3 regions of the Rhizobium sp. PAMB 3182 genome follow, and region 1 is predicted to be linked to each of the others. Evidence: predicted binding sites of a transcription regulator. Region 1 holds the regulator's gene; each other region holds the start of a gene.
What was found. The regulator PhoB, encoded in region 1, activates phosphate uptake and scavenging genes when phosphate is short. The targets are predictions, from matches to a motif close to TGTCATNNANCTGTCAT.
Positions count from the first base shown of each region.

Region 1 (5,811 bases):
CATCGCCATCTTCCTGACCGAGCTCTGCCCGCGTCCGCTGCGCCGACCGATCGGCATCGCCATCGAGCTGCTCGCCGGCATTCCGTCGATCATCTACGGTATCTGGGGCCTGTTCGTTTTTGCACCGTTCATCCAGACGAAGGTTCAGCCCTTTGTCATCGATCTTTTCCACGACGTGCCGATCCTCTCGAGCCTTTTCGCCGGCCCGCCCTACGGCATCGGCCTGCTGACCTCCTCGCTGATCCTGGCGATCATGGTCCTGCCGTTCATCTCGTCGATCACCAAGGATGTGTTCGACACGGTGCCCTCGGTGCTGAAGGAATCCGCCTACGGCATCGGCTGCACCACCTGGGAAGTGATGAAGAACGTCGTCGTTCCCTACACCCGCGTCGGCATCATGGGCGGCGTCATGCTCGGCCTCGGCCGCGCTCTGGGCGAAACCATGGCCGTCACCTTCGTCATCGGCAACGCCCACCGCATCAGCGCCTCGCTCTTCGCGCCGGGCACGACCATTTCGGCGACGATCGCCAACGAATTCACCGAAGCGGACGGCGAAATGTACACGTCCTCGCTGATCGCTCTCGGCCTGATCCTCTTCATCATTACCTTCATCATCCTTGCCATCGCGCGCTACATGCTGATGCGCATCGAGAGCAAGAAGGGAGCCTGACCGATGTCCTCGATCTATCCCCGTCGCAAGATCAAGAATACCGTGATGATGACGCTCTGCGTCGTCGCCGCCGGCATCGGCATCATCTGGCTTGCGCTCATTCTCGGCGCGCTGGTCTACAAGGGCGCCGCCGGTCTGAACCTGCAGGTCTTCACCGAAATGACCCCGCCTCCGGGTGAGGAGGGCGGTCTTCTGAACGCCATCGTCGGCAGCTTGATCGTGACCATCATCGCGATGTTCGTCGGCACGCCGATCGGCATCCTGGCCGGCACCTACATGGCCGAGTACGGCCGCTTCAGCAAGCTGACCATGGTCGTGCGCTTCATCAACGACATCCTGCTGTCGGCACCCTCGATTGTCGTCGGCCTGTTCATCTATGAGATCGTGGTGCGCCCGATGGGCCACTTCTCGGCGCTGGCCGGATCCTTCGCGCTCGCCGTCCTGGTCATCCCGGTGGTGCTGCGCACGACGGAGGACATGCTGAGCCTCGTGCCGAACGCGCTGCGTGAAGCCGGTACGGCGATCGGCGCACCGCGCTGGATCGTCATCCGCTCGGTCGCCTACCGCGCCGCTTCGTCGGGCATCGTCACGGGCATCCTGCTCGCCGTCGCCCGCATCTCCGGCGAAACCGCGCCGCTTCTATTTACCGCGCTCAACAACCAGTTCTGGAGTTCCAACCTTAATGCTCCGATGGCGAGCCTGCCGGTGACGATCTTCCAGTTTGCCCTCAGCCCCTATGAAGAATGGCAGCAATTGGCCTGGACCGGCGCATTGATCATAACCATGACCGTCTTGGGTTTGAGCGTAATTTCCCGTAGCCTGACCGGACGCAGAGAGGACAGATGAGCCAGATGCTTTCCCTAGACAAAGTCGCGCCACAGAAGGCCGCCGAAAAGACGAAGATCGAGATCAAGAATCTCAACTTCTACTATGGCAACAGCAAGGCCCTGAAGGACATCAGCCTGTCCCTGCCGGAGCGCAGCGTCACGGCCTTCATCGGTCCGTCGGGCTGTGGCAAGTCGACCCTGCTGCGCGTCCTGAACCGGATCTACGAGCTTTATCCGAAGCAGCGCGCCGAGGGCGAAGTGCTGATCGACGGCGAGAACATTCTCGACAAGTCGAAGGACCTGAACCTGCTGCGCACCAAGGTCGGCATGGTGTTCCAGAAGCCGACCCCGTTCCCGATGTCGATCTACGAGAACATCTCCTTCGGCATCCGCCTGTACGAGAATCTCAACAAGAGCGAGATGGACGAACGGGTGGAAGCTGCCCTGACCCGCGCCGCCCTGTGGAACGAGGTGAAGGATAAGCTGCATGCCAGCGGCCTCAGCCTGTCCGGCGGCCAGCAGCAGCGCCTCTGCATCGCCCGCACCGTTGCCGTCAAGCCGGAGATCATCCTGCTCGACGAACCGGCCTCCGCTCTCGACCCGCTCTCGACCGCCAAGATCGAGGAACTGATCGACGAGTTGCGCGCCGACTACACCATCGTCATCGTCACGCACAACATGCAGCAGGCTGCCCGCGTCTCGCGCCAGACCGCCTTCATGTATCTCGGCGAGCTGGTTGAATTCGACGAGACCGCGAAGATCTTCACGTCTCCGAAGGAAAGCCGCACGCAGGACTACGTCACCGGTCGCTTCGGCTGAGCCGCAGCCGCGCTGAAGCCTGCCTCAAGATATCAGGGAACACCAAAATGCCCTCGACACAACAGCATCTCATGTCGGCCTACGACGATGAATTGAAGTTCCTGCAGCGCCGGATCTCCGAAATGGGTGGTCTCGCCGAGCAGATGGTCAGCGAATCCGTGCAGGCGCTGGTCACCGGCGACCTGGCACTTGCCCAGAAGCTGATCTCCGACGACGTCGTCCTCGACGTTGGCGAGCGCGAAATCGGCGACGCCGCCGTCGTCACGATCGCCCGTCGTCAGCCGGTTGCGGCCGACCTGCGCGAAATCATGGGTTCGATCCGCATCGCGGCCGACCTCGAGCGCGTCGGCGACCTGGCGAAGAACATCGGCAAGCGCGTCATCGCCGTGCAGGGCACGGGTGTTCCGCGCAAGCTCGCCCGCGGTCTCGAGCATCTGTCCGAGCTTGCCTCGGTGCAGCTCAAGGAAGTGCTTGACGTCTATACCAGCCGCTCGGCGGAAAAGGCCAAGTCGATCCGCGACCGCGACGAGGAGATTGATGCGATCCACACCTCGCTGTTTCGCGAACTCTTGACCTACATGATGGAAGATCCGCGCAACATCACCACCTGCACGCATCTTCTCTTCTGCGCCAAGAACATCGAGCGCATCGGCGATCACGCGACGAACATCGCCGAAACGATCTACTACATGACGACCGGCAGCCAGCCGGAAGGCGAGCGTCCGAAGGACGACAACACGTCCACCATGGGCGTGACGTCCGAGTGACGGCTCGATAAGTTGGAGAACCGTGAATGGTCCCGAAAATAGCGGTTGTTGAAGACGAGGAAGCTCTGAGCGAGCTTCTTCGCTACAATCTGGAATCCGAGGGCTACGAGGTCGAGGCGATCATGCGCGGCGACGAGGCGGAAATACGCCTCAAGGAGCGCGTGCCCGACCTTCTGCTTCTCGACTGGATGCTGCCGGGCGTTCCCGGCATCGAGCTTTGCCGTCGCCTGCGCATGCGCCCGGAAACGGAGCGCCTGCCGATCATCATGCTGACGGCACGTGGCGAGGAAAGCGAACGCGTCCGCGGTCTTTCGACCGGCGCCGACGACTATGTCGTCAAGCCGTTCTCGATGCCTGAACTGATGGCCCGCGTCCGCGCCATGCTGCGGCGCGCGCATCCGGAAGTTCTCTCCGCCGTCCTTCGCTGCGGCGACATCGAGCTCGACCGGGAAACGCATCGCGTCCACCGCAAGAGCCGCGAGGTCCGCCTCGGCCCGACCGAGTTCCGGCTTCTGGAGTTCCTGATGGCCTCTCCGGGCCGCGTGTTCTCGCGCTCGCAGCTGCTGGATGGGGTCTGGGGCCACGATATCTATGTCGACGAGCGCACGGTCGACGTGCACGTCGGACGTCTGCGCAAGGCGCTGAACTTCTCCAACATGCAGGACGTCATCCGCACCGTTCGCGGTGCCGGCTATTCCATGGAAGTCTGAGCTTCGACCAGTCCGCGCTCCGGAAATTTAAAGCCCCGCCCATTGCCGGCGGGGTTTTTCATTTGGCCGAAGTGCGGATGCGGAAACGAAAAACGGGCCCCGAAGGCCCGTTCATCATGATCAGTCGATTGACGCCGCAGCAATCAGTTCGCGGCCGCCGCGCGACGACGGTCGCTGCTGGTCGGCTGGTAGGCGAGGCGGGCGTGATAGTTGCAGTAGGGAGATGTGTCCGGGGACTCGCAGCCGCAGAAGTGGAAGTCGTCCTGCAGCGGATCGCCGACCGGCCATTTGCAGGTGCGCTCGGTCAGTTCGGTCAGGGCCAAGCGGCGGGAGATCGGCACGACGACGTTCGAGGCAGGAACGTATCGGAGTTCCTGGATCGCGTTGATCTCGACCTCTTCCTTCAGTGCCGTGGCGCCGGCCGTACGGGTGACGGTGCGGGTCGTGACGCGGGCCGCGTAGTTCGGAGCCTTCGGGGCGGTGACGGCTCTCTTGACCGTGCGCGCTGCCGAGGATGCGCCGCCGGACTTGGCCCGTCCGGGAAGATTGAGACGGTGAACCTTGCCGATGACGGCATTGCGGCTGACGCCACCGAGTTGTGCGGCGATCTGGCTGGCGCTCAGCCCATCCGCCCACAATTTCTTAAGCTTTTCAACGCGTTCGTCTGTCCAATTCATTGGGTCTTCTCCGCCTGCAGTCCAATGCATGGCAGAATCCTTCACCGTGTCCCGAATTCCTCCGGGACGGAGTACGCCTCTTGTACTGCCGGGTGACTTTTTTCCGCCAAGCGCAAATTCTTAATGCACGTTTAACCTAGTGCCAGCCTGACTCCGTGACAAGAGTCGCCGGAATCATCGTGATTCGATTTCGCAGTTTTCCCCAACTTGCTTCTTTTCACTTTTTTGCCTGGCGATGGATGCGAGGCCATCCTTCGAATTTGATGCGGGCGCCGCGATCGCCTGATTTTACAGGTGATTTGTTGACATCGGCGACCTATATGATGATAGTGCGGCAACCGCCCAAAAGGCGGTCTTTTTTATTTGTGCCCAGCCAACAAAGCCCAGGAAAGGTCAGCGCCATGGCTCAGAACGGTCCGCTCTACGATACCTATGCAAGAGCACCTCTGCGCTTCGAGCGAGGCGAGGGGATCTGGCTCGTCACCGAGGACGGCCAGCGCTATATCGACTTCGCCGCCGGCGTTGCCGTGAATTCGCTTGGCCATGCGCATCCGCATCTGGTCGAGGCGCTGACGACGCAGGCCGGCAAGGTCTGGCACCTGTCGAACGTCTACGAGAACCCCGGCCAGGAAAAGATGGCCGCGCGCCTCTCCGCCGCGACCTTCGCGGACAAGGTGTTCTTCACCAATTCGGGCGCCGAGGCGCTGGAATGCGCGATCAAGACGGCCCGGCGCTACCAGTATGCCAACGGACATCCGGACAAGTTCCATATCATCACCTTCGAGGGCGCGTTCCACGGCCGTACGCTCGGCACGATCGCGGCTGGCGGTAACGCGAAATATCTCGAAGGCTTTGGCCCGAAGGCGCCCGGCTTCGACCAGGTTCCTTTCGGCGATCTCGATGCCGTCAAGGCCGCGATCACGGACGCGACCGCGGCCATTCTCGTCGAGCCCGTACAGGGCGAGGGCGGTGTCCGGCCGGCGTCCAAGGAATTCCTGCAGGCTTTGCGCGCTATCTGCGACGAGCACGACCTGCTGCTGATTTTTGACGAGGTGCAGACCGGCGTCGGCCGCACCGGCAAGCTCTTCGCCTACGAGTGGGCCGGCATCACGCCGGACATCATGGCGATCGCCAAGGGTATCGGCGGCGGCTTTCCGTTCGGCGCCTGCCTTGCGACGGCGGAAGCCGCGTCAGGCATGGTCGCGGGCACGCATGGCTCGACCTATGGCGGCAACCCGCTGGCCATGGCCGTCGGCAATGCCGTCCTGGACGTCATCCTCGCCGATGGCTTCCTGGAGCATGTGCGCGACGTGGCACTCGTCTTCCGCCAGGGGCTCGCTT
Region 1 covers NZ_CM128607.1:1,534,966-1,540,776, reverse strand. Annotated here, with positions in the region: gene pstC (phosphate ABC transporter permease subunit PstC) at 1-670, shown strand, start outside; gene pstA (phosphate ABC transporter permease PstA) at 674-1,516, shown strand; gene pstB (phosphate ABC transporter ATP-binding protein PstB) at 1,513-2,316, shown strand; gene phoU (phosphate signaling complex protein PhoU) at 2,364-3,083, shown strand; gene phoB (phosphate regulon transcriptional regulator PhoB) at 3,110-3,793, shown strand; gene ACU5AZ_RS07650 (GcrA family cell cycle regulator) at 3,937-4,470, opposite strand; gene ACU5AZ_RS07645 (acetylornithine transaminase) at 4,872-5,811, shown strand, end outside.

Region 2 (5,811 bases), 800 kb from region 1:
CGAAAAACAAAACCGCCGGGTGAGAGATCACCCGGCGGTTTTTTGTTGCTTATCGCCGTCTCCATTTCCCGGGAAGTGCCTCACTTCGGAATGCGCGCCTCATACTCCTCCCTCAGCGCGAGCCAGTGATCCCAGAAGGGCTCCGGCCGGGTGTCCGAGATCCGGGCGGCGAGGATGTCGAGATGGGCGTGCCAGCCGGCGCCGATCATGACTTCGTTCTTGCGGTCCGAGATGCGCTTGTGAACGAGCGTCAGCAGCACTTTGTCGCCTTGCGGGTCGAGGTCGATCACCACCTCGCCGCGTTCGCCCCAGGCAAAGGCCAGCCGGTAGGGCGCATGCAGTTCGGTGATGCGGGTCTCCATGCTGTGCTCGTCGCCGAAATCGGCCGGACGGTTGCCCGGCGGATCGGTCAGCTCGTCGTTGCGCCAAGTCAGCTTGAAGGGCGCGCCGACCGCCATGCTCATCTCTCCGCCGGCAAGCCACTGGCGGCGCTTGTCGCTGTCGGTGAGATAGGCCCAGACCCGCTCGACGGGTCCGGGAAGCAGCCGTTCGATCTTCAGCGTCGCGGGCTCGGCCAGTGTGCCGTAGCCATCCAGGGTGAGGGTATCGGTCATTCTCTCTCTCCTTTTTCGGGATCGTTTGCCTTGCGCTGGTCTTCATCGCGCAAGAGCTGCTCGAGCATGTCGAGGCGGCCGGTCCAGAAGCGCTCGTAGACGCTGAGCCATCGGCTGGCGGAGGCGAGCGGGCCTGGATCGAGACGGCAGAGATGGACCCGCCCGCGCACCTCGCGGCGAATGAGTCCGGCATTTTCCAGCGCCTTGATGTGCTTCGACGCGGCGGCGAGCGACATGGAGAAGGGCTCCGCGAGCTGGCTCACGGTCTTCTCGCCATCGATCAGGTCGCCGAGCATCCGGCGACGCGTTGCGTCGCCAAGGGCGTGGAAGATGATATCGAGCTCAGGATCTTGTTGCTTAACCATGCGGTTGAATATACATGGCCGCAGAAAATAGTCAACCACATGGTTTAATATCAATCACAGCGCCGCCGCTGCCCTTGCCGGATGACGGCTGTGGACGAATATGCCGGATGGCGCTTGTCGTTAAAATTTCCGTTCGCTTATTAGCAATTCGGTAAATACCGGCCCCTAGTTTGGGCCGGCGACAGGGCTTGGGACAGACAATACGGGAAGGTCACTCACCGATTATGCCAGCTTTGAGTTCTGTCACGCGGATTCTTCGCAAGTCATTGACGCTGAAGATATTCGTCACCTGCTTCGCCTGCATTCACCTGCCCCTGATTGCCGCCGTCGCCTATCTCTCCTTCGGCTTTGCACTGGATACGAAAAGCATCCTCATACTGCTGACGGCCGCCACGCTCGTCGGCACGGTCTCCTGTCTCGTGATCCTCAATATCTATCTGCGTCCCCTGCGCGCCATGGCCTCGGCGCTGCGCGCCCATCAGCCCGGTGGCGCGCCCTGGAGCCCGTCATGCCCCGGCAGGGAGGACGAGATCGGCGTCCTTTCAGATGCGATCGACGCGATGACCCGGGACATGGGCGCGACGGTGAAAAGGCTCAGCCGGCAGGCATTGTCCGACGATATGACCGGCCTCGGCAATCGCCGGTGGCTGACGGAACGGCTGGAGGAGGAAATCGCCAAGGCGGGACGGAGCGGCAAGCCGCTGTCCGTCGTGCTGTTCGACCTCGACAACTTCAAATCGATCAACGATCGCCACGGGCACGACGTCGGCGACAGCGTGCTGGTTGCGACCGGCGAGGTCTTGCGCACCTGTCTGCGCAGCTTCGACATCGCGGCCCGCATCGGCGGCGAGGAATTCTGCATGGTGCTGCCAGATACACCGCTGGACGAGGGCTGGCAGATCGCCGAGCGTGTCAGGAAAGCGATGGAGAATCTCAGGCTGGAACCGCTTGCGCGCGGCGGCATCACGGCGAGTTTCGGAGTCAGCGAAACACGCGGAACCGAATGGCTGCGGGATGTCTTCAAGCGCGCCGACGAGGCGCTCTACAGCGCCAAGGCAGCCGGCCGGAACCGCACCCTGCGGGCCCGGCCGGCGGAGCAACGTTCACCCATGGCCGGGACGGACAAGGTGCAATACCCCGAAGCATGACCGCTAGGGGGTTATGGGATTTCCCGCCCGGTCGGTCAGAACTTTCCGGCCGTCCGTTTTCGTCAGCAGCCGGTCCTTGGTGGAATAATGCACGATATCATTCTGGGACCGCGTCCCAACGACAAGATAGCGCGCATCGGCGGTCGACCGGTTTTCCAGCCGGTGGCCGAGCGCAACGCCGGCCTTGAAGGTCGCAGCATCCCCGGGCCTCATGACTGTCTCCGTGTCACCCTCCAGCAGCACCACCTCGCCTTCCAGCATATAGACGAATTCATCTTCGCACTCATGCCAATGCTGGTGGGAGGATTTCGAACCCGGCGGCAGCACCTCGAGAAAGGCGCCGAACTGGGTGAGGCCCCCAGTGTCGCTGAAGAGCGCCGCCCAATAGGTGCCAAGCTCCGGATCGGAATTGGATGGGTCGGGACGCTCAACTATGGCGTCGGCCAGTCGGATGACGGGCATGGCAGCTCCTCTGTATTCTCGTGGGAACATGACTTCCCGTCGAGGCTCGCCTATCCAGCTCAGGTACGCAAGGGAGTGCGTGCCTTGGCGATCGATATTCACTCTCGCCACGCTCACCCCAAAGTGAATTCCTGTTGAAGCGCGCCTTCACTATGTTCAGGATAATCACTCGGATAGAAGAGGCGGCGCCATGCCCGCCTCACAGGGAATGAACATGAAAACGATCATGACTGCACTGACAGCGCTGCTGCTGTCGGGCGGACTGGCAAATGCCGACGGCACGCCGAAAGGCGTCGTGGAACTCTTCACCTCTCAAGGGTGCTCCTCCTGTCCGCCTGCCGACGCGGCGCTCGGCAAGCTGATCCAGCAGGGGGACATTGTCGGCCTGTCCTACCATGTCGACTACTGGAATTCGCTCGGCTGGCCCGACACGATGAGCGCACCGGCCTTTACGGCTCGCCAGTACGGCTACGCGAAGACGCTCGGCCGCAGCGGCGTCTACACGCCGCAGGCGGTCCTCAACGGACGCGACCACATCATCGGCTCCGACGTTGCCGGCATCAACGCGCGATTGACGAAGCAGCAAGCCGATGGCGACGGCATGACGGTTCCCGTCCGCGCGGCTATGAACGGCAACGAACTCGATATCGAGATCGGCAAGGGCACCGGCAAGGCCGACGTCGTGGTGGTCTACTTCAACGACAAGCGCACAGTCGACATCAAGGCCGGTGAAAACAACGGCCGGACGGTGACCTACTGGCACAGCGTGACGGACGTGCAGACCGTCGGCATGTGGAATGGCAGCGACCTGAAGATCAGCCTGCCCAAGAGCGTCTTCAAGAACGTCAAGGGCAATGGCTGCGCAGTGTTGCTGCAGGAATATGCCGAGGACGGCACGCCGAAAGCCATACGCGGCGCGACCACCGTGATGGCGAAGAACTGACCTGTCATGTCTTTGGAAAGGTTGCCACCGGTCTCCGGAAAGGAAGTGGTCCGGCCTTGGCTCATTTTGGGGCTGGGGTTGGGGGCAATGAACCAGGACCGGACCATGATTGGCGCTAGGGCGCCAGGCAACGATCACACTGTCACCCGGAAATGCGGCTGAGTTTTGACTGAAATGCGGCGCGTGCGGGATTAATGGCCCGCAACCGGCGCTACCCGGCGGAACCATCGCTCCCCTTGCATTTTGCGACATCTGGGGCAAACTGACATGACGTTGTCATGTTCATGCTGCGGGAGAGATATGACTGATTCGACAGAAAGGCCTTACCGCTCGGAGAACGTGTCGGGCACTTCGCCGATCGTTGTCGATCTCCAGGAGTACCGCAAGGCCAAGGATTCGCTGCCTGTCACGTTCCACCGCCGAGAACTCGATCTCATCCTCAGGATCTACGGCCGCATGGTCGGCGAGGGCGAATGGCGCGACTACGCGATCGATCACCTGAAGGATCGCGCGGTCTTCTCCATCTTCAAGCGATCCGGCGAAATGCCGCTTTACCGCGTCGAGAAGAACCCCAAGCTTGCAACAAAACAGGGCGCATATTCGGTGATCAACACCGACGGCCGCATCCTCAAACGCGGCCATGAATTGCAGCAGGTCCTCAAGGTGTTCGACAAGGTCCTGAAGCTCGTGGACAAGTAGCCGCCGTCTCCGGCAGATCAGAACGTCGCGGTCACCGGATCGGGCCCGATCCGCGCGGAAGCCGAATCGAGACCGTCCAGCGTCGCCATGTCGTCGGCATCCAGCGAGAAGTCGAAGACCCGGAAGTTTTCCGCGATTCGATCCGGATTGACCGACTTGGGGATGACGACCAGTCCGTTCTCGATATGCCAGCGGATGATGATCTGCGCCGGCGTACGGCCGTGCTTCTTGGCGATGCCGGCGATCGTGTCGTTCGACAGCAGCTTGCCCTGACCCAGCGGGCTCCAGGATTCGGTCGCTATACCGAGGGCGGAGTGCACATTGCGCAGCGCACGCTGCTGGAAATCCGGGTGCAGCTCGACCTGGTTCAGCACCGGGGTGACACCGGTTTCCGAAATGATCTGCTTCAGATGCTCGGCACCGAAATTGGAAACGCCGATCGAACGGACGCGGCCTTCCTCCTTCAGCTTGACGAAGGCCTTCCAGCTGTCACCGAAGAGACCGCGATGCGGCGACGGCCAGTGGATGAGATAAAGGTCGACATAGTCCGTCCCGAGCCGCTTCAGGCTTTCGTCGAAGGCCTTCATAGTCGAATCATAGCCCTGGCGGTCGTTCCAGAGCTTGGTCGTCAGGAAGATCTCGGAACGGTCAACGCCCGAAGTCCGGATGCCCTCGCCGACGCCGCGCTCGTTCTCATAGACCGCCGCCGTATCGACATGGCGATAACCCGCCCCTATCGCCGCACGAACCGCAGGCGCCGCGGTCTCGTCCGGTGTCTGCCAGACGCCGAGGCCCACCTGCGGAATGGAATTGCCATCGTTGAGCGCGATTGTTGGTTGACTGCTCATGCTGATCCTCCAGATTGTCTCTTGAGTTTTCCACCGGATCGGCGGCACCGGCAGTCGGAATGACGCCGGCAAGGAATTCAAGTCGACCCTATACCTAGGGCAAGACATGAATTTGATAACCCCTGCCGCACATCCTTCGGGCCGAGCCCAAGAGAGAGGTATGATATGCCACGTCTGATGCTGTTGCGACACGCCAAGTCCGCCTGGCCGGATGGGGTGGACGATCACGACCGGCCACTGGCCCCCCGTGGCCAAAAGGCGGCGCCCGCAATGGGCGCATATATGGCAAGGGAAGGCCTGGTACCGGACCGGGTTATCGTCTCGACGGCTCTGCGCACGCGCCAGACCTGGTCGCGGGTTCAGGCCCATGTGGCGAAAGATGCGGACGCCGGGTATCTCGGCGACATTTACGAAGCGCCGGCCGAACGCATTGCAGACGTCATCCGAAGCCAGACATCAAGGTGCACCACTCTTCTGGTGATCGGGCACAATCCGGGACTTCAGGATCTGGCGCTGGCGCTCCTTCGCGACGGCGAGGACACGGGTAACCTCGCTCGCAAGTTCCCGACCGCTGGCCTAGCCGTCATCGACTTCTCCGAGGCGGACTGGTCGGGCCTCACCCCGAAGAGCGGCCGGCTGGAGCGGTTCGTCACGCCCCGCAGCCTCTCCTAGGCGTCGCTCAAAGGACCTTCACGATGGTTCCATAGCGGGCAATGGACAATAGCTTACGCA
Region 2 covers NZ_CM128607.1:2,339,684-2,345,494, reverse strand. Annotated here, with positions in the region: gene ACU5AZ_RS11415 (SRPBCC family protein) at 81-614, opposite strand; gene ACU5AZ_RS11410 (ArsR/SmtB family transcription factor) at 611-979, opposite strand; gene ACU5AZ_RS11405 (GGDEF domain-containing protein) at 1,246-2,127, shown strand; gene ACU5AZ_RS11400 (cupin domain-containing protein) at 2,131-2,589, opposite strand; gene ACU5AZ_RS11395 (DUF1223 domain-containing protein) at 2,798-3,532, shown strand; gene ACU5AZ_RS11390 (DUF2794 domain-containing protein) at 3,833-4,231, shown strand; gene ACU5AZ_RS11385 (aldo/keto reductase) at 4,249-5,079, opposite strand; gene ACU5AZ_RS11380 (SixA phosphatase family protein) at 5,245-5,751, shown strand; gene ACU5AZ_RS11375 (L,D-transpeptidase family protein) at 5,759-5,811, opposite strand, start outside.
Region 2: the regulator PhoB is predicted to act here: its motif matches at 3,796-3,812, upstream of ACU5AZ_RS11390 (DUF2794 domain-containing protein).

Region 3 (5,811 bases), 1.7 Mb from region 1:
GCGGTCGATAACGCCATCGAGGAACGCCATGAACTCGTCACCGCCCAGACGCCCGACAAGTCCCTGCTTGCCGATACGGTCGCGCAGTCTGTTGGCAATGTCCTTCAGCACCGCATCGCCGGCGGTGTGTCCGTAGCGGTCGTTGACCGCCTTGAAGAGGTCAAGGTCCATGGCGATCAGGGAGAACGGCCGCCGTTCGTCCGCCGCCTTGCCAAGCACAGCATCGAAGCCTGCCCGGTTGGCAAGACCGGTCAGCGCGTCATGATTGGCAAGAAAGCTGTTTCTCGCCTCGCTGCGCTGCAAGGCGTGCACCACCGAGCCGAAACGTACGGCGATATAGCCAAGGACCAGAAGCGCGATCAGGACGGCGACGACCACCTTGGGGCCGGCCTTCGACCAGATATAGGTGTCTGGCGTGTTCGGTGTCCAGGCGACGAGATAAGGCCCATCCGTAAAGCCGTTGCCGACAGGCGTCGACGCATCGGCCGGATCCTTGCCCGCTTCGCTGACCACATGCAGGTTGCGGATATGCAGGCGCGTGTCCATCCCGGCAAGCATCGCCTTGGAAATCGGCTTCACGGTGATCAGGAGCCTCGGCCCGTTGAATGGCAAGACGCCGTCCGGGCTGCGCGGCACGACGCCCTGGACGACCACGATGCTCATCTCACCGAAAAGCATCCGCATGTCTGACGCATAGATGTCCGGCATCGGAAGCTCGAGCGAATCCGGATTCGGCGCCGAGCGCGTGATCGACAGACGGCCGCCATCATCCTTCAGGGCAGCGCGAAACTTCTGCTTCGCTTCGAAGATCAGATCGTCGATCCAGAACATCAGGTCGCCGGCGCTGCTGTCTTCCACGCGCTTGCCCTCCTTGATGGCCAGCAGCGGCGTGTTTCCGGCGGAGGTGAAGACGACCCAGGCAAAGCCGAGATCGCTCCATATCGAACGAACGGTAGGATCGGCGGCAAGAAGGTCAGCGCTGTTGGGCGCGCGCAAATAGTCAACGGTCCGGTCGGAATAGGAGAGTTCGGCCTGCAGCTTGGCGACCTGATCGATCTGATGCTGGAATTCCTGCTGCACCAGCTTGCGCTCGCTGGCGATCGCGAAGACTTCCGCCTGCTTGACCGAATAATCGAGGACCATGAAGCCCGCAGCCGCAAAGACACCCGCGATGACGGCACAGGCGAGATAGATGACCGGCACCATCCGGCTGCCCATCACGCTGGCACTTCGATACTGCATACTTGCCCCCTAGGCCACGTCCGGCGGAGGGAACATCATGCCCAACCACCTGATTGTGGAGCAAACGTTAGCATGCAAGCAGCAACGAACGCTTAAACTGCAGAGTAAACAAACGCTAAAAGCACTACGAAATCAGCGGTCGCGGAACCGGTTGGTGATCGGATAGCGGCGGTCGCGGCCGAAGTTCTTCTTGGTGATCTTGACACCCGGGGCGGACTGCCGGCGCTTGTATTCGGCAATGTAGAGCAGATGCTCGACCCGATGCACGGTCGCCGCATCATGGCCACGCGCGACGATATCCTCGACCGACATCTCGCCCTCGACGAGGCATTCGAGAATGTCGTCGAGCACCGGATAAGGCGGCAACGAGTCCTGGTCCGTCTGGTCCGGCCGAAGCTCGGCGGACGGCGCCTTGTCGATGATGTTCTGCGGAATGACCTCGCCGGACGGTCCGAGGGCACCCGGCGGCACGTGCGCGTTGCGCCAGCGCGACAGCGCATAGACCTGCATCTTGTAGAGGTCCTTGATCGGATTGAACCCGCCGTTCATGTCGCCGTAGAGCGTGCAGTAGCCGACCGACATTTCCGACTTGTTGCCGGTCGTCACGACCATCGAGCCGAACTTGTTGGAGATCGCCATCAGGATCGTGCCGCGCGTGCGGCTCTGCAGGTTCTCCTCGGTGATTCCGGCTTCGGTGTCCTCGAAGAGTTCGGAGAGCGCGGAGGTGAAACCTGTCACCGGCTCCTCGATCGGCACCGTGTCATAGCGGCAGCCGAGCGCCAGCGCGCAGGCGGCCGCGTCTTTCAGCGAGTCCTGCGAGGTGTATCGATATGGCATCATCACGCAGCGCACACGCTCTTCGCCGAGCGCATCGACGGCGATTGCCGCACAGATGGCCGAATCGATGCCGCCGGACAGGCCGAGGACGACGTTGCGGAAACCGTTCTTGTTCACATAGTCGCGGAAACCCAGCATGCAGGCACGGTAATCCGCCTCCTCCGGCTCCGGTATCTTGGACATCGGCCCGCCATCGCAGCGCCAGCCGTCCTCGCCAAGTCGCCAGGTGGTGACGGCGAGCGTTTCCTCGAACTGGCTCATCTGGAAGGCGAGCGTCTTGTCGGCGTTGAAGGCAAAGGAAGCGCCGTCGAATACGAGCTCGTCCTGGCCGCCAACCTGGTTCGCGTAGACAAGCGGCAAGCCGCTTTCGATCACCTGACGCAGCGCCACCTGGTGGCGGACGTCCAGCTTCTCGCGGTAATAGGGCGAGCCGTTGGGCACGAGCAGAATGTCGGCGCCAGCCTCGGCCAGCGTTTCGCAAACGCCCGCATCGTTCCAGATTTCCTCGCAGATCGGAATGCCGATGCGCACGCCCCGGAAATTGTAAGGCCCGGTGATGCTGCCTTCGGTGAAGACGCGCTTCTCGTCGAACTCGCCGTAGTTCGGCAGGTCGATCTTGTCGCGCACGGCAACGATCCTGCCACCGTCAAGAAGGGCTACCGAATTGTGCCGGCCCTTTTCACCTTGGCGCGGGAAGCCGATGACGACGCCCGGACCGCCATCGGCCGTGTCGGCCGCCAGCTCCTCAACCGCCTTCAGGCAGACCTTCAGGAACGCCGGTTTCAGCACCAGATCCTCGGGCGGATAGCCGGAGATGAAAAGCTCCGTCAAGAGCAGAAGGTCCGCGCCCTGCGCCGCCGCGTCGGCACGGGCGGCACGGGCTTTTTGCAGGTTGCCGGCAATGTCGCCAAGCGTGGGATTGCCTTGCGCAATCGCAATTCGAATGAGCTTTGGATCGGGCGTTTCTGTCGTCATGAGCGACGTTTAGCGCGACTTGCGCCGACCTGCAACGCGAGATCACCGGGTGCTTCGCATTTGCCGGTTTTGCCTGCTGTCCGAGCGGCAACGCAACAGAATTGCCACGCACGAAATATTTCATTCATGCTCGGTTCAGGCGCCCTTCTGTAAGTATCATGACAGTCGTATGACGCTTGCATGAAACTTTTGTGAAATCTGGAGATTTCCTTGGCCTATTTCATATCCGGTGCACCTGCCCAGAATGCTTATCTTGACGCAGGCGGCACCGCTACCCGCCGCGGTCATCAGGCAACGGTTTTTGCATCGGCCCTGCTCGCGACACTGTTCCTGTCTTTCCTGACGGTCTTCGTCGTCGAATGGATCTCGCGCGGATCGCTGCCGGAAGCACTCTCCTATTTCGCAACCTTCGCCCAGCCGTCCTGGACCACCGTTGGCGTCGTCTTTCTTGCCTATCTGGCCGGTGACGCGCTGCTCGGCCGCGAGCACAAGGCTATCCTGATCTTCGCGCCTCTGCTGGTCGGCATGGCGGTCGTCAACTCGCAGAAGCAGCTCTATCTGTCCGATCCCTTCTACCCGTCCGACATGCTGTTCGGCCGGCAGATCATGGAACTGATGCCTGCTCTCGTCAGCGACCGGCCGCTCACCGCAATCCTGCTTGCCGTGGGCACGATCGTCGTCGCCGCAGCGGTCATCGGCTCTTGGATTTTCGCCTGGCGCACCTTTCCGCGGCTTTCGGCTCGCCAGCGCATCCTGCGGCTTGCCGTCGCCCTGCCGCTGATCGCGGGCTTTGCCCACATGATGGACTACTCGAAGTTCTTCTGGCTGCGCGACCGCCTGCAGGCCGTGCCGATGATGTGGGACCAGAAGGAGAACTACAAGCACAACGGTTTCATCCTTGCTTTCCTCTTCAACGTGCCGATGGCCCACGTCGCCGCGCCCGCCGGCTACGGCCCGGATGCGATCGGTGCGATCCAGAAGGAGCCTGTGGGCCTCGCCGTGCCGGCCAACTACCGTCAAAAGCCTGACGTCATCGTGCTGATGAGTGAATCCTTCTGGGATCCGACCCGGCTGCCGAATGTGAAGCTCTCGCCCGATCCGATGCCCTTCATCCGTTCGATCCAGGGAGGACACGTCTTCTCGCCGGAATTCGGCGGCATGACGCCGAACATCGAGTTCGAGGCGCTGACCGGCTTCTCCAACGCCTTCCTGCCGTGGGGCAGCATTCCCTACCAGCAGTATGTCCGCCGCCCCCTGCCCTCGCTCGCGACCTTCTTCAAGAGCGAAGGCTACACAACGCGCGCCATCCATCCCTTCCAGGAATGGTTCTGGAACCGCTCGAACGTCTACAAGGACTTCGGCTTCGACGAGTTCATGTCCGAGGACAAGATGCCGCCGATGGAAAAGCGCGGGATCTTCGCCTCCGACGAGTCGCTGATGAAGGAAATCATGCGCGAAGCCGACGAGGTCGAAGAACCCTTCTTCTTCTTCGCCGTCACCCTGCAGGGCCATGGCCCGTATGAGCCGCACCGCTACAAGGTCAACACGATCTCCGTCGATGGCAACATTCCGGAAGACGACCGCGAGCGCATCGCCACCTATGCCCAGGGAGTCAAGGAAGCCGACGACAGCCTCAAGCGTCTGACGGAATGGGCAAAGACGCGCGATCGCGAGACGATCATCGTCCTCTTCGGCGACCATCTGCCGCCGCTCGGAACCGCCTATGTCAGCGGTGGCTACATGGAGCAGCAGACAGCCCTGCGCCGCGCCCCCGCCGACCAGATGAAACGGGAACACGAAACGCCGCTGCTGATCTGGTCGAGCAAGACCGGGCCGGTCAAGGACATCGGCACGATCAGCCCAGCATTGCTGCCCTATCGCATCCTCAAGCTCGCCGGCATGGAACATCCCTACTACACCGGTTTCCTTGGCGACGTGTCCAAGCACTACGACATCCTCGACCGCTATATGCTGGAACAGGCCTCCGGCAAGGATGTCTCCGGCTGGCAGCAGAAGAAGGGCGTGGCGCCGTTGATCCGCGATTACCGCTTCCTCCAGCATGACATAATGTTTGGCAAAGAATACGGTTTGAAGCGGTTCTTCCCCGAAAGGGGCGGTGCTATAGATATCGGCACCTGATCCACCGCGCCCATCGGCCATAGACGGTTGACACCATGAAACCGATCGACCTTGCCCAGAAACTGTTCGGCAAATCGCATGAGCAACTCGGCGAAACCGAACGACGGGTGCTCAAGCACATCAGCGAGCGTCGCACGCTTTCGACTGACACGAACGAAGCGTTCGACGCCGACAAGACCTTCGGCGAGCGGCTTGCCGACAACATTGCCACCTTCGGCGGCTCGTGGAGCTTCATCATCAGCTTCGGCGTCTTCATGGCCTTCTGGGTCATCGCCAACACCATCCTGCTCACCCGTGACGTCTTCGACCCCTACCCCTTCGTCTTCCTCAATCTGGTGCTCTCCATGCTGGCGGCCCTCCAGGCGCCGATCATCATGATGTCGCAGAACAGGCAGGCGGCCCGCGACCGTTTCGAGGCCGCAAAGGACTACGAGGTCAACCTGAAGGCCGAGCTGGAAGTGCTCGCCCTGCACCAGAAGATCGACATGCAGGTGCTCGGCGAGATCGCAAGGCTGCGCGAGGACGTCGCCCGCCTCACCCAGGCGCTCGACCGACGATCTGACGACGCGACCTTGCAGTAAGGAATATCACCCGGCGCTCGAGCCGGGAAACTGCGGC
Region 3 covers NZ_CM128607.1:4,051,449-4,057,259, reverse strand. Annotated here, with positions in the region: gene ACU5AZ_RS19410 (GGDEF domain-containing protein) at 1-1,242, opposite strand, end outside; gene ACU5AZ_RS19405 (NAD+ synthase) at 1,375-3,054, opposite strand; gene ACU5AZ_RS19400 (LTA synthase family protein) at 3,265-5,193, shown strand; gene ACU5AZ_RS19395 (DUF1003 domain-containing protein) at 5,229-5,774, shown strand; gene ACU5AZ_RS19390 (GFA family protein) at 5,781-5,811, opposite strand, start outside.
Region 3: the regulator PhoB is predicted to act here: its motif matches at 3,213-3,229, upstream of ACU5AZ_RS19400 (LTA synthase family protein).